4 regions of the Actinoplanes sp. URMC 104 genome follow, and region 2 is predicted to be linked to each of the others. Evidence: riboswitches for the same ligand, from Rfam matches in the RefSeq annotation. Region 2 holds a riboswitch; each other region holds the start of a gene.

The links. A riboswitch is a leader RNA that binds a small molecule or an ion and turns the genes downstream of it on or off. The one in region 2 is predicted to bind cyclic di-AMP.
Region 1: another riboswitch for cyclic di-AMP. It lies ahead of ACSNN8_RS36490 (C40 family peptidase); the one in region 2 lies ahead of ACSNN8_RS15230 (coiled-coil domain-containing protein).
Region 3: another riboswitch for cyclic di-AMP. It lies ahead of ACSNN8_RS16315 (transglycosylase family protein); the one in region 2 lies ahead of ACSNN8_RS15230 (coiled-coil domain-containing protein).
Region 4: another riboswitch for cyclic di-AMP. It lies ahead of ACSNN8_RS22635 (NlpC/P60 family protein); the one in region 2 lies ahead of ACSNN8_RS15230 (coiled-coil domain-containing protein).

What each region holds. Positions count from the first base shown of each region.
Region 1 covers NZ_JBPQTO010000011.1:2,315,159-2,320,774, reverse strand. Annotated here, with positions in the region: gene ACSNN8_RS36510 (SDR family NAD(P)-dependent oxidoreductase) at 1-143, shown strand, start outside; gene ACSNN8_RS36505 (TVP38/TMEM64 family protein) at 199-852, opposite strand; gene ACSNN8_RS36500 (type 1 glutamine amidotransferase) at 958-1,668, opposite strand; gene ACSNN8_RS36495 (MurT ligase domain-containing protein) at 1,658-2,878, opposite strand; cyclic di-AMP (ydaO/yuaA leader) riboswitch at 3,385-3,521, shown strand; gene ACSNN8_RS36490 (C40 family peptidase) at 3,576-4,340, shown strand; gene mraZ (division/cell wall cluster transcriptional repressor MraZ) at 4,969-5,400, shown strand.
Region 2 covers NZ_JBPQTO010000004.1:308,155-313,770, forward strand. Annotated here, with positions in the region: gene ACSNN8_RS15220 (glycoside hydrolase family 65 protein) at 1-1,108, shown strand, start outside; gene ACSNN8_RS15225 (coiled-coil domain-containing protein) at 1,171-2,205, opposite strand; cyclic di-AMP (ydaO/yuaA leader) riboswitch at 2,209-2,341, opposite strand; cyclic di-AMP (ydaO/yuaA leader) riboswitch at 2,552-2,689, shown strand; gene ACSNN8_RS15230 (coiled-coil domain-containing protein) at 2,693-3,763, shown strand; gene ACSNN8_RS15235 (ABC transporter ATP-binding protein) at 3,785-4,558, opposite strand; gene ACSNN8_RS15240 (ABC transporter permease) at 4,551-5,447, opposite strand.
Region 3 covers NZ_JBPQTO010000004.1:538,707-544,322, reverse strand. Annotated here, with positions in the region: gene ACSNN8_RS16330 (hypothetical protein) at 1-324, shown strand, start outside; gene ACSNN8_RS16325 (TetR/AcrR family transcriptional regulator) at 335-973, shown strand; gene ACSNN8_RS16320 (saccharopine dehydrogenase family protein) at 980-2,218, opposite strand; cyclic di-AMP (ydaO/yuaA leader) riboswitch at 2,385-2,527, shown strand; gene ACSNN8_RS16315 (transglycosylase family protein) at 2,529-3,101, shown strand; gene ACSNN8_RS16310 (hypothetical protein) at 3,126-3,470, shown strand; gene ACSNN8_RS16305 (IS481 family transposase) at 3,537-4,514, shown strand; gene ACSNN8_RS16300 (zinc-dependent alcohol dehydrogenase) at 4,537-5,550, opposite strand; gene ACSNN8_RS16295 (TetR/AcrR family transcriptional regulator) at 5,513-5,616, opposite strand, start outside.
Region 4 covers NZ_JBPQTO010000007.1:207,102-212,717, forward strand. Annotated here, with positions in the region: gene ACSNN8_RS22625 (hypothetical protein) at 1-469, opposite strand, end outside; gene ACSNN8_RS22630 (ATP-binding protein) at 466-1,884, opposite strand; gene ACSNN8_RS22635 (NlpC/P60 family protein) at 2,050-3,027, opposite strand; cyclic di-AMP (ydaO/yuaA leader) riboswitch at 3,042-3,180, opposite strand; gene ACSNN8_RS22640 (M56 family metallopeptidase) at 3,303-4,211, opposite strand; gene ACSNN8_RS22645 (BlaI/MecI/CopY family transcriptional regulator) at 4,208-4,558, opposite strand; gene ACSNN8_RS22650 (cytochrome ubiquinol oxidase subunit I) at 4,642-5,616, shown strand, end outside.

The sequences.
Region 1 (5,616 bases), on a different contig from region 2:
ACATCTCGACGGGCCAGGCGCTCACACCCGCCGCGCCGATGGCCCATTACGGCGCCGCGAAGGCCTACCTCGTCTCGGACCGGGCCCAGTGGGTCACCGGGGCGACCCTGGTCGTCGACGGGGGCGAGCTTCCCGTCATCTGACGCCACGTTCGGTCAGCTGCCTGAAGGCCCCCGCACGAGGGCCCGCCGGCGGCGGTCAGGCGGCTGCGGCGGCGGCCTTCTTGGCGGAGCGCTTCCACCACAGGACGATCGACGTGGTCAGCGTGAAGCCGATCAGGGCGGGAGCGAGGGAGAGCGGGCTCATCTCGCCGGGCTTGACCACCGCGGCGCCGATGACGGCGTAGGAGACGGCGGACGGGATCGAGGCCAGCGTGGTGCCGAGCAGGTAGCGCTTGCGGCAGACGCTGGTGGTGCCGTAGGCGTAGCCGACCAGGCCGAAGGGCGCGAGCGGCAGGAAGCGGACGAGCAGCACGGCGGACAGGCCGCGGCGGTTGAGCCAGCCGTCGAGGCGCTGCAGCTTGCCGCCGGTGCGGGCCGCGAGGGCGCCGCGGCCGACCCAGCGGCCGGCGTAGTAGGTGGCTGCGGCGGCGATGACGGCGGCGGCCAGGGCGGTCGCGGCGCCGGTGGCGGCGCCCAGCAGGGCGCCGCAGGCGAGCGTGATGGCCGTACGGGGAACCAGCACCGAGAGCAGCAGACCCCCGACCACGGCGATCGCCACCGCGGCGGCGGGCCCGAGGGCGGCGACCGTGTCGGCGATGTCGCGCAGGGGCAGGACGGCGGCCGCGGTCGCCACGCCGGCGACGACACCGCCCAGGATGCCGAAACGGACGATCCGCCGCTTCCAGGTCATCTGCGAAGTCTGAACCTGAGGGTCCGCCGCGAGGAGTGCGCCCCGCGGGGCGATCAGGGTGTCAGTCATGCAGGAATACCGCCCAGTGCTCGTCGGGTCAGGATTTCAGGCGCCGGCGGCGGCGAGCCTTTCGGCACGCAGCCGGTCGGTCCACGTGTCGTCGACCGGGGCAAGACTATCCGCGCCGGTCGCCCATCGCAGTAGCAGATCGGCTATAGCTGGGTTGCGAGCGAGCGCGGGCCCGTGGGAGTAGGTTCCCAGGATCTTGCCGTGCCATGCTCCCTCCGTTTGACCGTCGTTGCCAATTCCGGCAGTCACCCGCGCCAGCGGGGCGACCCCGGGGCCCAGGTGCGTGCGACCGCCGTGGTTCTCGAAACCGCTCAGCGGGGGCAGGCCCAGCCGCGGGTCGATGTCGCCGCGGATCTCGCCGACCGCGCGGGTCTCGCCGCGGTCGGAGTGCAGGTCGAGCAGGCCCAGGCCGGGGCACTTGGCCCCCTTGGCGAAGAACGAGTGGCCGAACAATTGGTAACCGGCGCAGATGGCCAGCACCGCGGCGCCCTGGTTGACCGCCCGGTGCAGGCCGCCGTCGGCGATCAGCCGCTGGGCGGCGAGCGCCTGCGGGCCGTCCTCGCCGCCGCCGATGAGGTAGATGTCGGCGGTGGAGGGCATCGGCTGGTCGGACCGGACCGCGTACGTCTCCACCGGGATGCCCCGGATCGCCGCGCGGCGGGCCAGGATCAGCAGGTTGCCGCGGTCGCCGTACGTGGAGAGCAGGTCAGGGTAGATCCAGACGATCCGCAAAGCTTCAGTTGACACGGTCCAACTCCGCTCGGATGTCCTGGAACGCCGTGTAGTTGGCGATCACTTCGAGGCGGCCCATGGGCACGGTGCTGACCGCCTCGTCGAAACTCAACACGTGCCGGAAGGCGATTCCATTCACCTCGAGGCGCACGGCCAGGTCGTACGCCCGGTCGCCGGTGATCAGCACCGGCCGGTCACCCAGGGGCGAGAAGTCGACGTCGTAGAGCCACGAGGTGTCGAAGCCGTCGGGGTCGCGGGCGTTGATGGAGAGCAGCGTCGGGGCCTGCTCGGCCATGTCGAACGCCTCGAGCCAGCTCGCCGGGTTCTTCGCGAGCAGCAGGCGGATGTTGCGCCCGTCGCGGTCGACCTGGGCGTAGCGGCCGGCCACCGAGGCGACCGTCGCGAGCCGGGGAAGGGCCTCGATCGGGCGTACGCCGAACGCGGCGGCCACGGCCAGCGCGGTCGCCGCGTTGCCGAGGTTGACCGTGCCGGGCAGTTGCAGCTTCACCAGGTGCCAGTCGCCGCGCGGGTCGACCACGCCGTCCTCCTCGACGCGCCACTGGGCCTGCGGCCGGCGCAGCGGGCAGCCGGTGCACCACCAGTCGCCGTTGGCGCGCTCGATCGGGTCGCCGCTCTCGGGGCAGACCCATGAGTCGTCGGTCCAGCGCTGCCCGGCGCTGAACCACGTGACGTGCTGCGAGCCGCGGGCCGCCCACACCACCATCGGGTCGTCGGCGTTGGCGACCACGGCCACGTCGGGGTGCCCGGCGAGCGCGGTGCGCCACATCTGCGCCATCATCGCGACCTCCTTGGCCCGGTCGAGCTGGTCGCGCGAGAGGTTGAGCAGCGCGACCACCCGGGGGCTGGTCTCGTCGATGACCCGGGCCAGGTAGTGCTCGTCGACCTCGAGCACCGCGAACGGGGTGGCGCCCGCCTTGGCCAGCGCCGAGGTGTGCCCGGTGGGCATGTTGGCGCCGAAGGAGTTGGTGGCCACCGGGCCGAGCACGCCGAGCGCGGCGGCCGCCAGCCGGGTGGTGGTGGTCTTGCCGTTGGTGCCGGAGACCAGCGCGATCGCGCGGCCGGCCGCCAGGTGGCCCAGCAGGTCGGGGTCGATCTTCAGGCCGATCCACCCGCCGATGACCGAGCCGTCGCCGCGTCCCGCGGCCCTCGAGAGCGCGGCCGCGGTCTTGGACACTGAGGTCGCGACCTTGGCGCGCAGGGGCATCTTCCCGTCCGTCACGGGAGACGAGGGTACCGGAACGGGAGGTTACGTCGAGTTGCCGCAAGCCCGGTTCCGGCGGCCCGTCCGGCCGCGTACGGAAGGGCATTGAGATCAACGATTCGGCGGAGCACATTTTGGCCGGTGAAAGAGGTTTAAACTGCGGGAGAGTGAATGTGGGACCTCGGTCACTCGTTCGGTTCCTGCCAATAATGTGTTCTGATTCACGCGTAACCTTCTACGATTTGTAGTTCTCCTACTACTTGTCGTCATGGCATTTCTCGCCGGTCGGTAGCAAATCGGACAGTGTCCTTCATGCCAAACACGCTGAGTAGTCGAATCGGATCTCCCGCGGCTTCGAAATTTGAGGTAGCAAGGTCTGGCCGGCGGCACCCGCTCGCCGACTCGCGAAGACCCGGTTCACGCCGAGCCCTGCCCCGGGCCGGTCAACGCGACCACCCGAGCACCACGCACCAACCACAAAGGCATACGGGGGCAGGGACGGGGGACCCACTACTGGTCCGCTCCGCGCCACCCGCTCCGGTGGCGAACCACGGAGCAACCTCGGGGTGAAGCCGCGCTTGCGTGGCCGGGCAACCTTCCCGCCCGAACCCGACAGCTAACCTCGCAGGCGTGCCGGAGGGATATCTCTACCGTGCACGAACACAGTTCGAGCCGGGGTCGCCGCACGGCCGGCACCGGTGTGATCGCACTGTCTCTGGGTCTGTGCCTCTGCGCAGGCCAGCTGCTGGCCCCCTCGGCCGCCAGCGCCGCTCCTGTCGCCAAGGCTGCGGCCAGCGCCAAGATCAAGCCCTCGGTCCGCTCGTCGATCTCGACGCGGACGGTGACCTATGGCGGCAAGGTCAAGCTGACCGCCAAGTTCATCAACCCCACCAACGGCAAGGTGGTCACCTCGGGGACGGTCCGTCTCCAGGCGCTCCGCAAGGGCAAGTGGGTCAACTTCACGGCCAAGAGCCTCGGCAAGTCGGGCAGCGTCACGCTGACCGGTGAGCCGCACGCCAGCGGCCGGATGCGCGCCTACTACGTGGGCACGCCGACCTACAAGGCGAACGGCGGCGGCCAGTTCAACGTCGTCGTCAAGCCGAAGTCGTCGCCCGCCCGGGCGAAGATCATCAACGAGGCCAAGAAGCACGTCGGGTCGCTCTACAAGTTCGGCGCGGCCGGCCCGTCCCGCTTCGACTGCTCGGGTTACACGCTGTGGGTCTACCGCAAGGCCGTCGGCAAGAAGCTGCCGCACAAGGCCAACTCGCAGCAGAACTACGGCAAGTCGGTCGCCAAGTCCAACAAGCAGGTCGGCGACCTCATCATCTTCCGCAACGGCTCGTACGGGTACCACGCCGGCATCTACGCCGGCAGCGGCTACATGTACGACTCCCCGCACACCGGTGCGCGGGTCTCGAAGCGCAAGATGATCGGCTCGAACTACGTGGTGCGTCGCCTGGCCTGACGGCGGCTTGCATCACCGACTCAGTGGGGCGCGACCGGTTCGGTCGCGCCCCACTGTCGTCTCCCGCGGACGGTCGCACCGTCCGCGAGCGCGCCGGCGCCTTCGAGCGGCCCGCTCGCTTCCGGGGCGGGACCCCGTAACGCCGGCCGTGCTGAGGCCGGCTCTGCTTGCAGGGTCGAGCCGCGCCCCGGCTCACGCTTCTCGTGATCCTCGACGAGCGGTCTCCGTGATCCTCGACGAGCGGTCCCCGTGATCCTCCACGAGCGTCTCCGTGATCCTCCACAACCCTCCACGCGGCCCTCCACTTTCCTCCCGCGCGGGGGTTGACACCATCCGTCGGTGGGAGGTTTGGGCGTGTTCGTGCCGGTTCTCTCCGAGGGGGACGGCAGGATGTCGGAAACCGGACGGGGTTGATCATGCTCTTCCCCTCCACTTCCCATCCACGTCGTTGAGCTGCGGTTTCTTCTGTGAAGCGGGTTCGCGAACCCGTCCAATCGGCTTGCGGGTGGAGGGAAGTGGAGTAGAGTGGAGCGCAGTGGCAGGGCCGAGAGTCGAACTGACCTGAGGGACCTGCCGGCCCGAGTTGACAGGCGGACCGCGAACCGCCAAGGGCAGGGGGTGAGGGCCGATGTTCCTCGGCACGCACACCCCGCGCCTCGACGACAAGGGGCGGCTGATCCTTCCGGCGAAGTTCCGTGATGAGCTGGCGGGAGGTGTCGTGATCACCAAGGGGCAGGAACGCTGCTTGTACGTGTTCCCGATGCCGGAGTTCCAGCGCATCGCCGGCCAGCTGCGCGAGGCGCCGGTCACGAACAAGGCGGCCCGGGCCTACAGCCGGGTCTTCTTCGCCAGCGCGCACGACGAGATCCCGGACAAGCAGGGGCGGGTGACCATCCCGGTGCACCTTCGGGAGTACGCGGCGCTCGACCGTGAGCTCGTCGTGATCGGCGCGAGCACCCGCGTCGAGATCTGGGACAAGCGGTCCTGGGAGGACTACCTCGCGGCCAGCGAGGACGAGTTCGCCGACATCGAAGAGGGGGTGCTGCCCGGCGGACTGTGAGGCGTGGCACTCGACTGGGCCCGCGAACGGCCCGGACGTCCCCGCCTCCGTACTGCGAGATCTCCAGCCGCTCCCGCTCCTGGCGCCTCTTCCCCGGCGCCAGGCGCGTGTCCGGCCCAGGGCGCGCCCGATGGCAACGGGCACGAGCGGATGGGGATCTGGCGGTACGGACGGGCGTCCGGCGAGCCGCGGAAACGTAGGGACGCGGCAGTGTGA
Region 2 (5,616 bases):
GTACTGGCCGGCCGGCACGGCGGGCTTCCACATCGGCGCCGACATCGCCGACGCGGTCCGTCGCTACGTGCAGGCCACCGGCGACTACGACTTCGAGCGCGAGGTCGGCCTCGAGCTGCTGGTCGAGACCGCGCGGCTGTGGCGTTCGCTGGGCCACCACGACCGGCACGGGCGCTTCCACATCGACGGGGTGACCGGCCCGGACGAGTACACGGCCGTCGTGGACGACAACATCTACACCAACCTGCTCGCCCAGCAGAACCTCCTGACCGCGGCCGAGGCGGTCAAGCGGCACCCGGACCTCGCCCGCAAGCTGGGCGTGGACGACGAGGAGACGGCGAGCTGGCGGGACGCGGCGGCCGCGGTGCACATCCCGTACGACCGGGAACTGGGGGTTCACCAGCAGTCCGAGGGCTTCACCCGGCTGCAGGAGTGGGACTTCGAGAACACCCCGCCCGAGGCGTACCCGCTGCTGCTGAACTACCCGTACTTCGACCTGTACCGCAAGCAGGTGGTCAAGCAGGCCGACCTGGTCATGGCGATGTACGTCCGGGGCGACGCGTTCACCCCGGAGGAGAAGGCGCGCAACTTCGCCTACTACGAGGCCCGCACGGTCCGCGACTCGTCGCTGTCCGCCTGCGTCCAGGCCGTGATGGCGGCCGAGGTGGGCCACCTCGAGCTGGCCCACGACTACCTGGGCGAGGCCGCGCTGATGGACCTGCACGACCTGCACCAGAACTCGCGGGACGGCCTGCACATCGCGTCGCTGGCCGGCACCTGGATCTCGCTGGTCGCCGGGCTCGGCGGCATGCGCGACTTCAACGGCCAGCTGTCGTTCGCGCCACGCCTGCCCAGCCGCATCAACAACATGGAGTTCTCGCTGCTCTGGCGCGGGCTGCGGCTGCGGGTCAACGTGACGCCCGACGAGGTCACCTACTCGCTGCGCAACGGCGGCGGCTCGGCCCGGCTGACGCTGGTGCACCACGGCAAGGAGATCGAGGTGACCCAGGTCAAGCCGGTCGTCGTGCCGATCCCGCCGCCGCACCCGGTCGGCCCGGCGCCGCAGCAGCCGGCCGGTCGCGCGCCGGTGCGGCGGGCGACGAGCTGACGTCCGACGACGGAAAAGGGCCCCGGGATCTCCCGGGGCCCTTTCGTGTGTGTGCGGGGCGGTCAGAGCAGCGACACGTGCACGTGGTCGGTGTGCGCGCTCGGCCCGTGGTACGTCTTCCAGCCGCTGGCGGGGAACCAGATCTGCTTGTACCAGATCACGTAGTAGATGCCGAGCCGGTCGGCGTTGCGCACCAGGAACGCCATGAGGTTGTTGCCGTAGCGGCGCATGTCCTCGTTGTGCGCGACCGCGAAGCCCTTGTCCTGCAGCGACCAGTCGCAGGCGCGGCCCTTGGGATGCTCGAACGGCCCGCCGTCGCGGTGACAGCCCACGAACCGGTCGAAGCCGGCCTTCTTCACCTCTTTGTACATGTGGAACGTCCGCGCGGTGATGCAGCCGTTGGTCGTCGGGTCCTCGACGTTGCAGCTCTCGGGGGAGAACCCGCCGTCGGAGTTGCGCGGCGCCGGGGCGGCCTTGGGCGAGTTCGCCAGCACCAGGCCGTGCGTGAGGCTCTCGCCGCCGACCAGCGCGAGCGCGTCGTCGGCCGCGTCCTTCTGCTTCTTCATCGCGACGAGGTTGGTCTGCTGCTTGCGCACCTCGGCGTCGAGCGCGGCCTTGGCCTTGTTGACGTCGTCGATCGCCTTGTTGAGCTCGGCCAGCTTGCGGTCCTGCATGGCGTTGATCTCTTCGAGCGAGACCGCCTTGGCGAGGAAGTCGTCGGAGTTCTGGCTGCCGAGCAGGAAGCCGGCGGCGCCGAGGTGGCCGGTGCGGTACTGCTGGCCGGCGATCGCGTTGACCTCGGGCAGCAGCGCCAGGCGCCGCGCCTCCGCGGTCTTGATCTCGGCGGCCAGTCTTTTCTGCGCCGCCGTGGATTTCGTCACCGCGGCCTTGGCGGCGACGAAGCGACGGTTCGACGACTCGAGCACGTCGTCCAGGGTGGCGTTGTTCTTGCCGACCGATCCGCCCGACTCGTCGGGGCTCGTCGAGGTGCTGCCACCCGGCTCGGCGCTCGCCGGGGAAGCGGGTGCGGCCAGGAAAGACAAGGCCACGAGCGGCGCCAGGGCAAGTGTCAGCCACCGGCGGGGTCGTACGGTCAATGCAGTTCCTTCCGGTAAACCGCCGACCGGGTTAGCTGACGGGTTCGGGACGGAAGCGATCCCTACCGCTCGCGCGGATGCACCCCACTGACCTGGTTCCCCGGCTCGCCTCGCGGCGATTGGGCGGTGGCCTGCCGGCACCTCGGGGGCGGTGCCTCCGTGGCAGAACCGGCGGCCAGTTTACCCGAGACTTTGCGCCGCTTCAGTCTTCAGGAATGGCTATTTCGTAGTCACTCCGACACATTCCGTAATTGCCGTCACGTGCCGTCGCGGGCGAATTGCGGTGCGTGCGATAACTGTCGATCATTCGATGGAGTCGGTATGGTCGGGGGCGGTCTCCACCCCCAGGGGACCGCCGCCTAATCGCCCGCGGGCGAGCCGGGGAACCAACCGTTTTTCCGGGGTGAATCCGCGCTCGCGCGGTAGGGATCACTTCCGTCCCGAACCCGTCAGCTAACTCGGTCGGCGGCCGACGGAAGGAAAGGTTGTGCGGCATAACACTGTCCGCCGACGTTCGGCGGCACTGCTCGCGCTCCTCGTCGCCATCTCCGGGCTGACTCTGGCGGTGGCCGGTCCGGCCGCCGCGGCGCCCGGCGACAGCGGCGACGACGGCGAGGGCGCACCCAGAACCCTGATCCAGCAGCTCGAGGCGGCCTCCCGGGGCTACGTCGAGGCCAAGGAGGCGCTGGCCCGGTCGCGCACGCGGCAGTCCCAGCTGGCCGCCCGGCTCAAGGAGCTCGAGGGCCAGGTGGGCCCGAAACAGGCGGCGATCGACGACATCATCCAGCAGTCCTACCGGACCGGCCGGCTGGGACCGATGAGCGCCCTGCTGCAGGCGAGCTCCTCCGGCGACTTCCTCGACCGCGCCCAGACGCTCGAGACCGTCGCGGTCAAGGAGAACGCGGCGCTGGCCGCGCTCAAGGCGACCCGCGACGGGCAGCAGCGCGCGAAACTGGCCATCGACGCCGAGGTGCGCAACCAGCTCAAGCAGGTCAACCTGATGGCCAAGCGCAAGGTGCAGGCCGAGGCCGCGCTCAAGGCCGCCAACACCGGCGAGGACGCCGATCCGCCCGGCGGCGGCACGAGCGGCGGGTCCAGCGGCGGATCGAGCGGCGGCGGCTCGCAGGCCAAGGCCACTCCGGCGCCGCGCAGCTCGGACGGCTCGCTGCGGGACGAGGGCTGCACCGAGGACGACCCCACCACCAGCGGCTGCCTGACCCCGCGCACGCTGCACGCTCTCAAGCAGGCGCAGAAGGCGGGCTTCACCCGCTATGTCGCATGTTTCCGCGAGCAGAACAGCGGCGAGCACCCCAAGGGCCAGGCGTGCGACTTCGCCGCCGAGAAGAAGGGGTTCGGCGGCGTCGCGTCGGGTGGTGACAAGACGTACGGGACCAACCTGGCCAACTACTTCATCAACAACTCGGACCGGCTGGGCGTGCTCTACGTCATCTGGTTCAAACGCATCTGGCTGCCCTCGAGCGGCTGGAAGGCGTACTCCCGCGGCAACGGCGACCCGTCCAGCGACCACACCAACCACGTGCATTTATCAGTGCGCTGACCTCGCGAGGGGGTACGAGGCTTACTTGTTGACGTAGGTCTCGTACTCCTTCATCACGTCGTCGGTGGGGCCGTCCGCGCGGATCACGCCGGACTCGAGCCAGATGGTGCGCTCGCAGGTGTCCCGGATCGACTGCTCGCTGTGGCTGACCAGGAACACCGTGCCGGCCTCCTTGCGCAGGTCGCGCACCCGCTGCTCGCTGCGCTTGCGGAATTTCGCGTCGCCGGTGGCCAGCGCCTCGTCGATCAGCAGCACGTCGTGCTTCTTCGCCGCGGCGATCGAGAACCGCAGCCGCGCCGACATGCCGGACGAGTACGTCTTCATCGGCAGCGAGCTGAAGTCGCCGCGGTCGTTGATGCCGGAGAACTCGATGATGTCGGCCGTCTGCGCCTTGACGTCGGCGGGCGACATGCCCATCGCGAGGCAGCCCAGCTCGACGTTGCGCTCGCCGGAGAGGTCGTTCATCAGCGCCGCGTTCACTCCCAGGAGTGACGGCTGGCCGGCCGCGTAGATGCCGCCGCCGCGCTCCACCGGCAGCAGGCCGGCGATCGCCCGCAGCAGCGTCGACTTGCCGGAGCCGTTGGTGCCGATCAGGCCGATCGCCTCGCCCTTGTAGGCCACGAAGCTGACGCCCTTGACCGCGTGCACCTCGCGGACGGCCGCGCTCTTCTTGCCCGTGATGATGCGCTTGAAGCTGGCCAGCGGCGTGTTCGCGCCCGGCGCCACCGAGCCGTAGATGCGGTAGACGATGTGCGCGTTGTCCGCGATGACGGTCGGTTCCCGCTGGTCAGCCACGGCCGTAGCCCTTCTCTCCGCGCCAGAAGTACACGTAACCGCCGAAGCCGACGAGCGCGGTCCAGATCAGCGCGCCGGCCCAGAGCATCGGCGCCGACCCCGCGAGCTCGACGTCCTCCATCAGCGCGTGCCGCATCAGCTCGATGAAGATCAGCAGCGGGTTGGCCTCGACCAGCGTGAGCTGCCAGCCGTGCAGCCGCTCCTGGAAGAACGTGACCGGGTAGAGCACCGCGGACCCGTACATCCAGATGCGCAGGATGTAGGGGATGAGCTGCCGGATGTCGGTGACCTTGGAGATCAGCCGCGCCACGAACAGCGCGAGTCCGGCGTTGAAGATCGTCTGGAGCAGCAGCGCCGGCACGGCCAGCAGCCACTCGACGGTGATCGGCTCGCCGGTGAGCAGCACGATCGCGACCAGGACGGCCATCGAGGCGACCATGTTGCGCACCTCGACCAGCGTGACCGCGATCGGCAGGCTGGCGCGCGGGAAGTGCAGCGCCCGGATCAGCGCCATGTTCGCCGTGATCGACTGGGAGCCCGCCTGCACCACCGACTGGGTGAATCCGAAGATGAAGACACCCGCGCACAGGTACGCGATGAAGTTGTCGACGTCCTGCTTGGTGTTGATCAGCACGCCGAAGATCACGTAGTAGACGCCGGCGTTGATCAGCGGGGTCAGGAGCTGCCAGACCACGCCCAGCTTGGTGCTGCCCAGCGACGCGCTCACCTTGGCGTTGGCGAAGGCGGCTATGAAGTGCCGGTAGGTCCAGAGGTGCCGGGTGTATTCCGGCAGGCTGGGCAGGCGCCCCGCCTTCGTCAGGCCGTGCCGCCGGGCCAGCTCCTTGAGCGATGGCCCGGTGTCGGAATCGGCGACCGCCGTCTGAGCCATGGGGTGGTGCTCCGATCTCGTCGGCCCGTGAGGGTCACCGGGCCCTGGTTCTTTAGGCGAGAACACTTAAGCAGCATGCCAAGTCGCGGCCGACGGGACGGCCTCGTATCGACGTAACCGGAAGGTTATCCGACCAAACGGCGGAACGCAACCGTAACGTCCTGGCGTA
Region 3 (5,616 bases), 230 kb from region 2:
TTCATCGCGTACGGGACCGACTGGCTCGCCTTCGCCCACCTGGTCATCGCGATCGCGTTCTGGGGGCCGTGGCGCGATCCGGTCCGCAACGTCTGGGTGATCCATTGGGGAATGGTGTGCTGTGCGGGGATCGTCCCGCTGGCGCTGATCGCGGGCCCGATCCGCGGGCTGCCGCCCTGGTGGACCCTGATCGACATCTCGTTCGGCGTCTTCGGGATCGTTCCGCTGATCATGGTGCATCGCCTGACCAAGAGGCTGCCGTACGCGGCCCCGGAAACGGCCATTGTGGACCGTCGACGGGTGGGTGTGACGGCGGAGTCGTAACGTTGTCGTCGTGGAGGAACGAACCACGGTGGCGCCTCGGCGGGGTGAGACCTACGCCGGGCGCTCTCGCCAGCAGCGGTCCAGCGAGCGGCGCGACCGGATCGTGGCGGCCGCGGTGCACCTGTTCGGCACGCGCGACTACGAGGACGTCACGGTGGCCGACGTGTGCGCCGCCGCGAAGGTGTCCAAAAGGTACTTCTACGAGCATTTCGACGATCGGGCCGATCTGCTGCTGAAGGTCAACCGCGAACAGAACGAGTGGCTGCTGAGCGGCATCGCGGCGGCCGTGCCGGAGCAGCCGGCGAACCTGGCCGAGGTGTTCGGCCCGGCGCTTCACGCGCTGGTCGGCATGCTGCGCAGCCACCCCGAGAGCGCCCGCGTGATCTACGTGAACGCGCCGCGCATGGAGACCCGCCGCCGCGGGGTGCTGCGCGAGGACGCCCAGTTCGTGGCGAAGGTGCTGCGGCGCGCGACCGGAGAGCCCAAGGACCGGCTGGCGTACGACCGGACGCTGCTCGCCCTCGTGGCGGGCCTCAGCGAAGTGATCATCCACTGGATCTCGCAGGACATGCCCGGCGACCCCGACCAGCTCGCCGAGCACCTGACCGGCATCGCCCTGGCCCTGGTCGGCAGCGCCACGTCGCTCTGACGGTCCCTACGCCGGCGCGGCCGTGATCTCCATGCCGGCGGCGCGCAGCCGGGTGACCAGCGCGTCGCCGAGGGCGGTGGCCGGGGTCAGCACACCGCCGTCCGAGGGTGGGAGCGCCTCCCGGTCGTACACCAGGGCAAGCGCCGACTCCGCGAGCATGACCGCCGTGGCCGCGTAGCCGGGATCGCCGTTCGCCCGGAAGCGGGCCGTGTAGCGCGCGCCGGTCGTCGTGGTGGTGAAGAAGTCGCACGTGAAGTGGCCGTCGCGCTGGACCCGCTCGTCCGGCCCGCTGCCCGGCTTGGGCAGCACGCGGTCGAGCACGAACCGCGTCGGCGGCAGCATCATGCCCGCGACCAGCGCGCCGAGGCCCAGCCGCACGCCGTTGGCGAGCAGCGGCGAGAGCGGGGACGCGCCGACGCTCATCAGCTCGCGGTAGCGGAAGCGGCGGCCGTACCGCCAGTCGCGCAGGGCGTTGCTGCGGCGCACCACGCGGGTGTTGTAGGAGGCCATGAAGAACGGCGCGAGGGTGCCGCGCAGGCGGGGATGGACGTCGGCGCCCCGGACGGTGGCCACGTCGCCCTGGCGGCCCAGGTCGGGTTCGGCGGCGCGGTCGGGGCTCAGCGAGTACGGCCCGGCGGCGATCCGCCGCAGCCGGCGATCGTCGCGCACCACGTCCAGCTGGGTGCGCAACGTGTCGACCGTGCCCCCGCTGACGCCGCCGCGCAGGCTGGTCACGACCATGGTGGTGTCGGTGAGCTCGCCGGCGCCGTCGGCCGCGACCCGCTGAGCGAGGACGTGGACGCCGAGGTCGGACGGAACGGAGTCGAACCCGCAGGAGTGCACGATGCGGGCGCCCGTGCGGCGTGCGATCTCGTGGTTGCCGTCGATGCTCTCGCGGGCGAACACCACCTCGCCGGTCAGGTCGACGTAGTCGGTGCCCGCCTCGGCGCACGCGCGCGCCAGCTGCTTGCCGTACCGCAGGTAGGGACCGACGGTGGTGATCACGACCCGGGCCGAGGCAGCCAGCCGGGACAGCGCCTCGCCGTCGGCGGCGTCGGCCACGACGGTCGGCCAGTCGACGCCGAGCTGCCCCCGGACGTCGGCCAGCCGCTGCCCGGAACGGCCGGCCAGGGCCACGCGCGTGCCCGCCGGCGCGTGCTCGGCGAGGTAGCGCGCGGTGATGACGCCGACGAACCCGGTGGCCCCGTAGACGACGATATCGTGCTCGCGGACGCGGTCGCTCATGGTTGTGGATTTTGCATCAGCGCCTCATAAACCGCTCGCCACAGCTAGTCTCAGACCCATTGATCCCGTACGAATCGGCCGGTGCCGGGCTCCTCGAGGCCCCGCCGGCCCTGTCCGCGAAGAGCGCGGACCCCGCGGGCGGAACGCCTAATCCTGCCGCCGCCCGGCGGGACTCACACCCACGGCATGGAGCGGGGGACCCACGTTCCTCGGCGCGCCCGCGCGCCTCGGGGTGAAGCCGCACGTACGCGGCCGGGCACCTCAGCCCGAACCCGACAGCTCACCTCGCAGGCGTGGAGGGCAACCTGTCATGGCACGAGTCTGCAATCCTGCCCGCGTCGCGCTGGTTCTGGCCGCGGCGGGCCTCACCGCACTGGCCGCACCGGTCGTCACACCGGCCGCCGCGGCGCCGTCGCCCGCCTCCGACGTCAACTGGGACGCCATCGCGCACTGCGAGTCGGGCGGCAACTGGAGCATCAACACGGGCAACGGCTACTACGGCGGCCTGCAGTTCAGCCGCAGCACCTGGCGGGCGTACGGCGGTTCGCGGTTCGCCGGCACCGCCGACCAGGCCAGCCGCGACGAACAGATCCTCGTCGCCGAGCGCGTCCGGCGCGGCCAGGGGCTGGGCGCCTGGCCCTCCTGCGGCCGGCGCGCCGGGTCGGCCAAGCAGTACCGGACCGTCAGCGCCGGCAGCTCGGCGCGCTATCACGTCGTCCGCGCCGGGGAGACGCTGGCGACTATCGCGGCGCAGACCGGGGTGGCGGGCGGCTGGCGTACGCTGCACCGCCTCAACGCCGGCGTGCTGTCCGATCCGGACCGCATCTATCCGGGGCAGCGGCTCGCGCTGTCGGGCCCGGTGCAAACCAGGTCGTCGGACTGAGGCGGATCGGCTAGCGTCTCGCGCATGACTCTGCGGGAGAGGCTGCGCACGGCACTGCCGGCGGCCATGAAGGCCGGGGACCGGGCCGCGGTCTCGGCCCTGCGGGCGACGCTCGCCGCCATCGACAACGCCGAGGCGGTGGCGCCGGCCGACGGCGGACGGGGACTCGCGATCGAGGAGGCGCCCGTCGGCGCGGGCGCGACCGAGGTGGCCCGCCGGGTGCTCACCGAGGACGACGTGGCCCGCATCGTCCGCGCCGAGGCGGACGAGCGGGAGCAGGCGGCCGCCGACTACCGGGCGCTCGGCCGTGCCGAGCACGCGCAGCGGCTGGAGGCCGAGGCGGCGACGTTGCGCGGCCACCTGGCCTAGCTCTAAAACTGCCAGAGGTTGTTAACACTTCGGGTCTCCGATCGTTGGAGACTTATGCCCCCGTCGATGGACCAGAAGCTGGACCGTCAGGCACAGCATCGCCTGGCGGTTCTGCGGCACGTTGAAGAAGTCACCGGCAACGTCGCCCGCACCTGCCGCTACTACGGCATCAGCCGGCCGACCTACTACAAATGGCTGCGCCGCTACCAGGACGAAGGCCTCACCGGCCTGCGCGATCGCTCGAGCGCCCCGCACCACTGCCCGACCGCGACGCATGCCGACATCGTCAACAAGATCGTCTACCTGCGGCAGAACTATCACTTCGGCCCGGTGAAGATCCAGATGTATCTCAAGCGATACCACGACATCACGATCACCAGCTCGGCGATCTACAACATCCTGGTCCGCCTCGGCCTCAACCGGCTGCCCGCCTCGCAGCGCTACACCAGCCGCGAGAAACGCTGGAAACGTTACGAGAAACCACTTCCCGGCAACCGGCTCCAGATCGACGTCAAGTTCATCGAGCCGATCGGCCTGCCCGCCGACCCCGCGGCCGGCACAGCGCCGGTATCAGGCCGGCTACCCAAGCAACGCCGCCGTGCCAGGTACTACCAGTTCACCGCGATCGACGACTGCACCCGGCTGCGCGTGCTGCGCATCTACCCGCGATGCGATCAGAAGACCGCCATCCAGTTCCTCGACTACGTGCTGCAACGCCTGCCGTTTCGGGTGGAGGTCATCCAGACCGACAACGGTGCCGAGTTCCAGACCCAGTTCCACTGGCACGTGCTCGACCAAGGCATCGCCCACACCTACATCAAACCCGCATCGCCGCACCTCAACGGCAAGGTCGAACGGTCCCACCGCATCGACGCCGAAGAGTTCTACCGCATGCTCGAAGGCGTCGTCATCGACGACACCGGCGTCTTCAACGACAAGCTGCGCGAATGGGAGGATTACTACAACTACCACCGCCCACACGGCGCCCTGGACGGCCAGACACCCTACGAACGACTTAAGCAAAAGAGTCAGACCCAGGTGTAAACCGACTCTGGCAGATGCACACCTAGCGGCTCACGCCCCGGGGGTCGATGTGGACCTTCGGTGCAGCCCCACGCCGGCGGCCGGCGAGCACGTCGGCGGCCTCGTCGAGGCCCACCGTCTCGCCGACCAGCGGCCGCGGGTCGACGGCGCCCGAGGCGTACGTCTCGATGGTCTCGGCCAGCCCGCCGGACGCGCTCAGCACGCCCACGACGGTGAGGTCCTTGAGGACGGCCTGGCGCGTGTCCACGAGGGACGGCTCGCCGGCGATGCCGATGCAGACGACCCGGCCGCCGGGCTCGACGCGCTCCACCGCGAACGAGGGCAGCGACGGCGCGTTGCTGGCGTCGATGATCGCGTCGAACGGCACCGCCGGCAGCTCCTCGCGGGTCCAGGCGTTCGCGAAGCCGAGCGAGCGGGCGAAGTCGAGCGACTCGGTGGTCGCGCCGAGCAGGTGCACGTCGGCGCCGCGGGCGCGGGCGAACATGGCCGCCAGCAGGCCGATCGTGCCCGGACCGGTGACCAGCACCGTCCGGCCCGGCGCGGGGTCGGCGGCGCGGACGGCGCGAAGCGCGTTGCCGCCCGGCTCAACGAGCGCGCCGAGCGTGGCGTCGACCGCGTCGGGCAGCTCGAACAGCGCCTTCGCCGGCACCGGGAGGCGCTCGGCCAGCGCGCCGGGCCAGCCGTGCCGGATGCCGATCTCGTACCGGTCGGCGCAGAGATGCTGGCCGCCGCTGGTGCACCGCGCGCAGTGGCCGCACCCGAGCATGGTGTCGCCGGTGACCCGCTTGCCCAGCCACGATGCGTCGACCCCGGCGCCGACCGAGGAAACCACGCCGCTCCACTCATGGCCGATGCGGACCGGGTACGTGGCGTCGCCGGTCGCCAGGTAGGCCATGTCACCGGTGAGGAACTCCATGTCCGTGCCGCAGACACCGGCCCGCTCGACGTCGACGACCACTTCGCCGGCGCCCGCCACCGGCGGTTCGACCTCGACGACCTCAGACCGCCCCGGCCCGGTGATCACGAATGCGCGCATGCGACCAGTCTGCCGCCTCCTCCCGCCACGTGGCCGTGATGCCGCCGACGGTGAGCCGGCGGATCA
Region 4 (5,616 bases), on a different contig from region 2:
CGGAGTGCGGGTCGAGCGTACGGCCGTACGCGGCGGCGGCCCGGGCCCGGTCGTGCTCGCGGGCGGCGGCGAGGGCGCGGGCCAGCACGAAGTGGCCCGTGGCGGAGGCGGGCTCCAGCCGTACGGCCTCGGTGGCAGCCTGGACCGCCTCGCGCGAGCGGATCAGGGCGATCAGGCTCTCGGCCCGTTCGAGGTGGGCGTCGGCCAGCAGCGGCGCGGCGGCGACGGCAGCGTCCGCGCCTCGCAGCGCCCCCGCGTAGTCGCGCCGCAGCCGCAGCACGGACGCGAGCAGGGTGAGCAGCCACCCGTCGGCGGGCGACTCGCCGAGGCCCTGACGGACGATCCGCTCGGCCTCGGCGTAGCGCCCGACCTCAGCCAGCCGCTGCGCCCGCCAGTACGCCCCGCCCGGCGGCGGCCCGGGCGGTGGCCCAGGCGGTGGCCCAGGCGGTGGCCCAGGCGGTGGCGTCACCGGGATTTGCGCTTCTTCAGGTAGGCGGCCAGGTCGTCGTATTCGCCGGACTCGTTGGCGAACATCGCCACGTTGCGGGCCGTGGCGAACCAGCCGTCGGTGGAAGGGCGGATTTCGCGGGCGGCGGCCAGCATGTCCTGCTGGTTGATCATGCGGATCTCGCCGGTGGTGATCGAGTCGCGCATGGCGAACTCGGCGGCGGTCTCGCAGACGTGTGCGAGGTCGGCGCCCGAATAGTTCTCGGTCGCGTCGGCGATCCGGGCCAGATCGATGCCGGCGACCGGGCGGTCGCGCAGGTGGTACTGCAGGATCGCGGCGCGGGCGGGCTTGTCGGGGGGCAGCACGAGAAGGGTGCGGTCGAGGCGGCCGGGGCGGCGCAGGGCGGCGTCGATGTCCCAGGGGGCGTTGGTGGCGGCGAGCACGAAGACGCCGTCGTTGTTGCCGTCGACGCCGTCGAGCTCGGTGAGCAACTGGTTGACGACCGTACGCATGGAGGACGAGTTCAGCTGGCTGCGCTTGTGGCCGAGCGCGTCGATCTCGTCGAGGAACAGCACGCAGGGGGCGTGGCCGCGGGCCGACTCGAACAGGTCGTGCAGGTTGCGCTCGGAGCTCCCGACCCACATGTTGAGCACGTCGGTGATCGACAGCGAGATGAACGCGGCGCCCATCTCGCCGGCGACGGCGCGCGCCAGGAACGTCTTGCCGCAGCCGGGCGGCCCGTAGAGCAGCAGCCCGCCGCGCAGGCTCTTGCCGAACAGCGAGCGCAGCTTGGGGTTCTTCAGCGGGCCCAGGAACGAGATCTCGAGCCGCTTCTTGACCTCCTGCATGCCGCCCACGTCGGCCAGCGTGATCGTCGACTTCTCAACGTCGAAGGTGCGGTCCTCGTGGCCCCGCACGGGCTCGCGTTCGTGCGAGAACCGCGGCGGCACGACGTCGCCGAACTCCTGCTCCATCGCATCCCAGTCAACGCCGCCCGGGGAGGAGGGGGGAATCGGGGAGGAGGGCGGCGGGGCGGAAGGGGAAGGGGGCGGCGGCGAGGAAGGAGATGGCGTGGGCGAAGGCGGCGGCGAGGAAGGGGGCAGCGGGGAGGAGGGCGGCGAGGAAGGGGATGGGGAGGCGGAAGGCGGGGGGAACGGCGGGACGGAAGAGGGAGGCGGCGCGGAGAAAGGACCGGCAGCGGGAGGCAGCGCGGAAGGAGGACCGGCGGCCGGAGGGGTGGCGAGGGCGGAGGACATCAGCTTCTGGGCGGTCCCGTTGGCGGGCTCGCGGGCGAGCACCTGAGCGGCGTGGCCGATCGCCTCTGCGCCGCGGCCCGCGGCGAGCAGCAGCTCGGCCAGGTGCAGGCGCAAGGGGAGGTCGTCGGGGCGGGCCTCGACGGCCGCGGTGAGGCTGTCGATCAGCGGCGAGTCGCTCATGACAGGGCATTATGCCCGCGCCCGGTAGGAGGACCGAAGGCCGCCGGGAAGAGCAGAGGCCGCCGACAAGAACGAGGGCCGCCGGGAGAGCTGGAGGCTGCCGGGAAGCACGAAGGCCGCCGGAGCGTACGCCTCGGCGGCCTTCGGGGGTGGAGCGGCGGATCGTCAGCCCGGTCGTCGGTAGCCGGCGATCGGGTTGCCGTCGATCTTGGCCATCCGTACGTGGTCGCCGGTGTGCGGCGCGTGCACCACCATGCCGCCGCCGATGTAGATGGCGACGTGGTGCAGGCTTCCGGGGAAGTAGAACACCAGGTCACCGGGCTGCAACTCGTCGGCTGACACCGGCCTGCCCTGGTTCCACTGGTCCTTCGTGTAGTGGTCCAGGTGCACGCCGACGCTGCCCCACGCCTCCTGGGTGAGACCGGAGCAGTCGTACGAGCTGGGGCCGGCCGCACCGAAGACGTAAGGCTTGCCGATCAGGTCGCACGCCTTCTGCGCCGCCCGGCCGCCCTTGTCGTTGGTGTAGTCGACGGGGCACGGGCCGAGCCGCAGCGGGCCGTCGTCGGCGTTCACCGAGCCGTACGCCTGGATGCGCAGCTTCTGCAGCGACGTGATCTTGGTCTCGATCGCCTTCTTGCGCTTCGCCAGGTCGACGTCGCGCGCGGCGATCGACTTGGTGACCACGTCGAGGTCGGCCTTGGTCGCCGCGAGCTTGTCGCGCAGCGCGGCCACGTCGGCGATCTGTTCCTGCTGGCCGCGGGCGAGCTGGTCGAGGTACATCAGCTTGTCGGTCAGCCCGGTCGGCGTGCCGCTGATGACCATGGCGTTGAGCGCGTTGGGCGCGCCCTGCTTGTACGCGTCGACGGCGAGCCCGCGTACCTGCTGCATCGCGACGTCCACCTGCACCTGGAGCGGTGTCAGCTGGGCGGCGAGCTTCTTCTGCTGGGCGCGGTTCTTGAGCAGCTTGCCGTGCACGTCGTTGTACTGCTCGATGACCGGTTCGAGCTGGTTCCACTGCTTGTCGATCTGCTCCTCGACGGACGAGGGCGAGGGTGTTGCCTGCGCGACGGCGGGTCCGGAGAAGATGATCCCGACCGCGGCTGCGGCGCAGACGAGGCTGCGCACTACTGCGGCGCGACGCACGTGGGTGGGTTGTCCTTTCTTCCCTCGTGCCGCCGACCGGGTTAGCTGACGGGTTCGGACGGGAAGCGCGCCCGGCCGCGGGCATACCGCGGCTTCACCCCAACTGCTCGGGTCCCCGGCTCGCCGTTGCCGGCGATTGGGCGGTGATCCGCCAGATCGACCGGGTGGACGATGGGGGCTGGGCGGACCGGACAACACCGTACTCCCCATCTAGAGCCGAACTGAAGGCGCTCCGGAGGGAAAACTGTATGCGCTCTTACATATACGCATAGTCACTAGAGCGGCCAGGCTTCGAGCGCGCGGTCGAGCCAGGGCAGCACCAGGATCACGGTGGGTAACACCAACAGGCCGACCGCGGCGGCCCCCGCGGCGACGGTGAGAGCGACGGACGGATGGTGCGACGCGGCCAGCCGTTCGAGCCGCCGGTGGCGCGCCTCACCGGTGCCGCCGGGTGCCACGTCCTCCGCGAGGGGCACCGCGTCGGTCAGCCGCTCCAGCGCGGCCCGCAGCGGCTCCGCCCCGACCCGGCGCCGGGCGGCGTCGTCGGCGACCATCTCGAGCAGCAGGTTGACGGCGTCGAGCGGCAGCCGGCTGCGCAGCGGCCGCGGCACCGCGCGGTAGAACGCGGTGAACGACTCCATCACCACGTCGTGCCGCTGTCGCAGGTGGGTCTGCTCGTGCGCGAGCACCGCGTCGATCTGCTCGCGGTCGAGCACCTCGAGCACGCCGTTGCTGAGCACCACCCGCGGCCGGCGGCCGGGCACGCAGTAGGCCAGCGGCAGCGCCCCGTCGAGCACCCGCAGGTTTCCCGGGCCCAGCTCGCGGTGCTGCTCCGCGCGGTCGAGCAGGTCGACCAGCATGCGGTGCCGGGCCCGGCGGGCCCGCGACCGGCGGGTGACCCCGATCAGCGAGACCAGCAGCCGCAGGATGATCAGCGCGGCGACCGCGAGCGCGCCGATGAGCGCGGCCTCGGCGACCGGCTTGCCCGACCCGGCGGCGCGGGTGACCTCCTCGGGCGCGGCGAGCACGACGCCGAGGGCGGCCAGCACGGCGGTCAGCGTGATCGACTGCCAGAGCACGACAGCGGCGGCCGGGGCCCGGTCGGGCCAGCGCGCGTTCGCCAGGACGCCCGGCACGACCAGCGAGAGGGTCAGGCCGAGCGCGCCCAGCAGGAGCGCGGTCATCCGTGGCGTCTGGCGGCTTCGATGGCGGCCTTGAGGGCCTCCGGCGGGAGCTGCCCGACGAAGTACGCGAGGGCGGCGTCCTGGTTGTCGCTGGCGGTCAGCGCGTCGAGCATGACCGAGGCGGTCATCTCCTCGCGGGTCTGCGCCGGGGCGTACCGGTAGGCGCGGTCCGCCTTCTGCTGCGTGACCACGCCCTTCTTCGCCAAGCGGTCGAGCACGGTCATCACCGTCGTGTAGGCCAGATCGCGCTGACGGCTCAGGCGCTCGTGCACCTGCCGCACGGTGAGCGGCTCACCGGCGTCCCACAACTGCGTCATGACCTCGCGTTCCAGGTCCCCGAGAGCCATGTGACCGAGCATACCGCCTCTACTGCGCCGCGTCGTACTACGAGGCGTAGTATCTACTACGAGACGTCGTAGAGGGGGCTCCCATGGACGTTCTGGACCTGACCCGGCTGCAGTTCGCGGTCGTGACGATCTACCACTACTTCTTCGTGCCGCTGTCGATCAGCCTGGCCGCGACCGCCGCCGGCCTGCAGCTCGCGTGGCTGCGCACCAGGCGCGAGCACTTCCTGCACCTGACGAAGTTCGTCGGCAAGCTGCTGATCGTCACGTTCGCGGTCGGCGTGGTCACCGGACTCGTCCAGGAGTTCCAGTTCGGGCTCGGCTGGAGCGCCTTCGCGAACTTCTACGGCGACGTCTTCGGGCCCACGCTGGCGATCGAGGGCATGCTGGCGTTCTTTCTCGAGGCGACGTTCCTGGCGCTCTGGTACTTCGGCTGGGACCGGCTGCCCCGCGCGATCCACACCGCGTGCATCGTGATCGTCGCCGTGGGCACGCTGCTGTCGGCGTTCATCATCCTGGCGGCCAACTCCTTCATGCAGAACCCCGTCGCGTACGCCCTGGACCCGGACACCGGCCGGGCCCGGCTCACCTCGTTCGCCGACCTGCTGCTCAACAAGGTCAACCTGGCGGCGTTCCCGCACACCATCGCGGGCGCGGTCATGGTGGGCGGCGCGCTGCTGCTGGCGCTCGGCGTCTGGCGGCTCGCGGCCGACCCGGCGTACCGCGTCCTGGCCCGTCTCGGCGCCTGGCTCACGCTGGCCGGCGGCGCGGCGACGGCGCTCACCGGCGACCACCTCGGCAAGGTCATCACCCAGGTGCAGCCGATGAAGATGGCCGCGGCCGAGGCGCTCTACCACTCCACGACCGGCGCGCCGTTCGCGGTCTTCGCCACCGGGGCGCCGCTGCCCGAATTCGCGCTCGAGATCCCGTGGCTGCTGTCGATCCTCGCCAAGGGCGACCCGAACGCGACCGTGCAGGGCATCGACGACCTCCAGGCGCAGTACGCGGCGCAGTTCGGCCCCGGCTCGTACGTGCCAATGATCCCGGTCGCGTTCTGGACG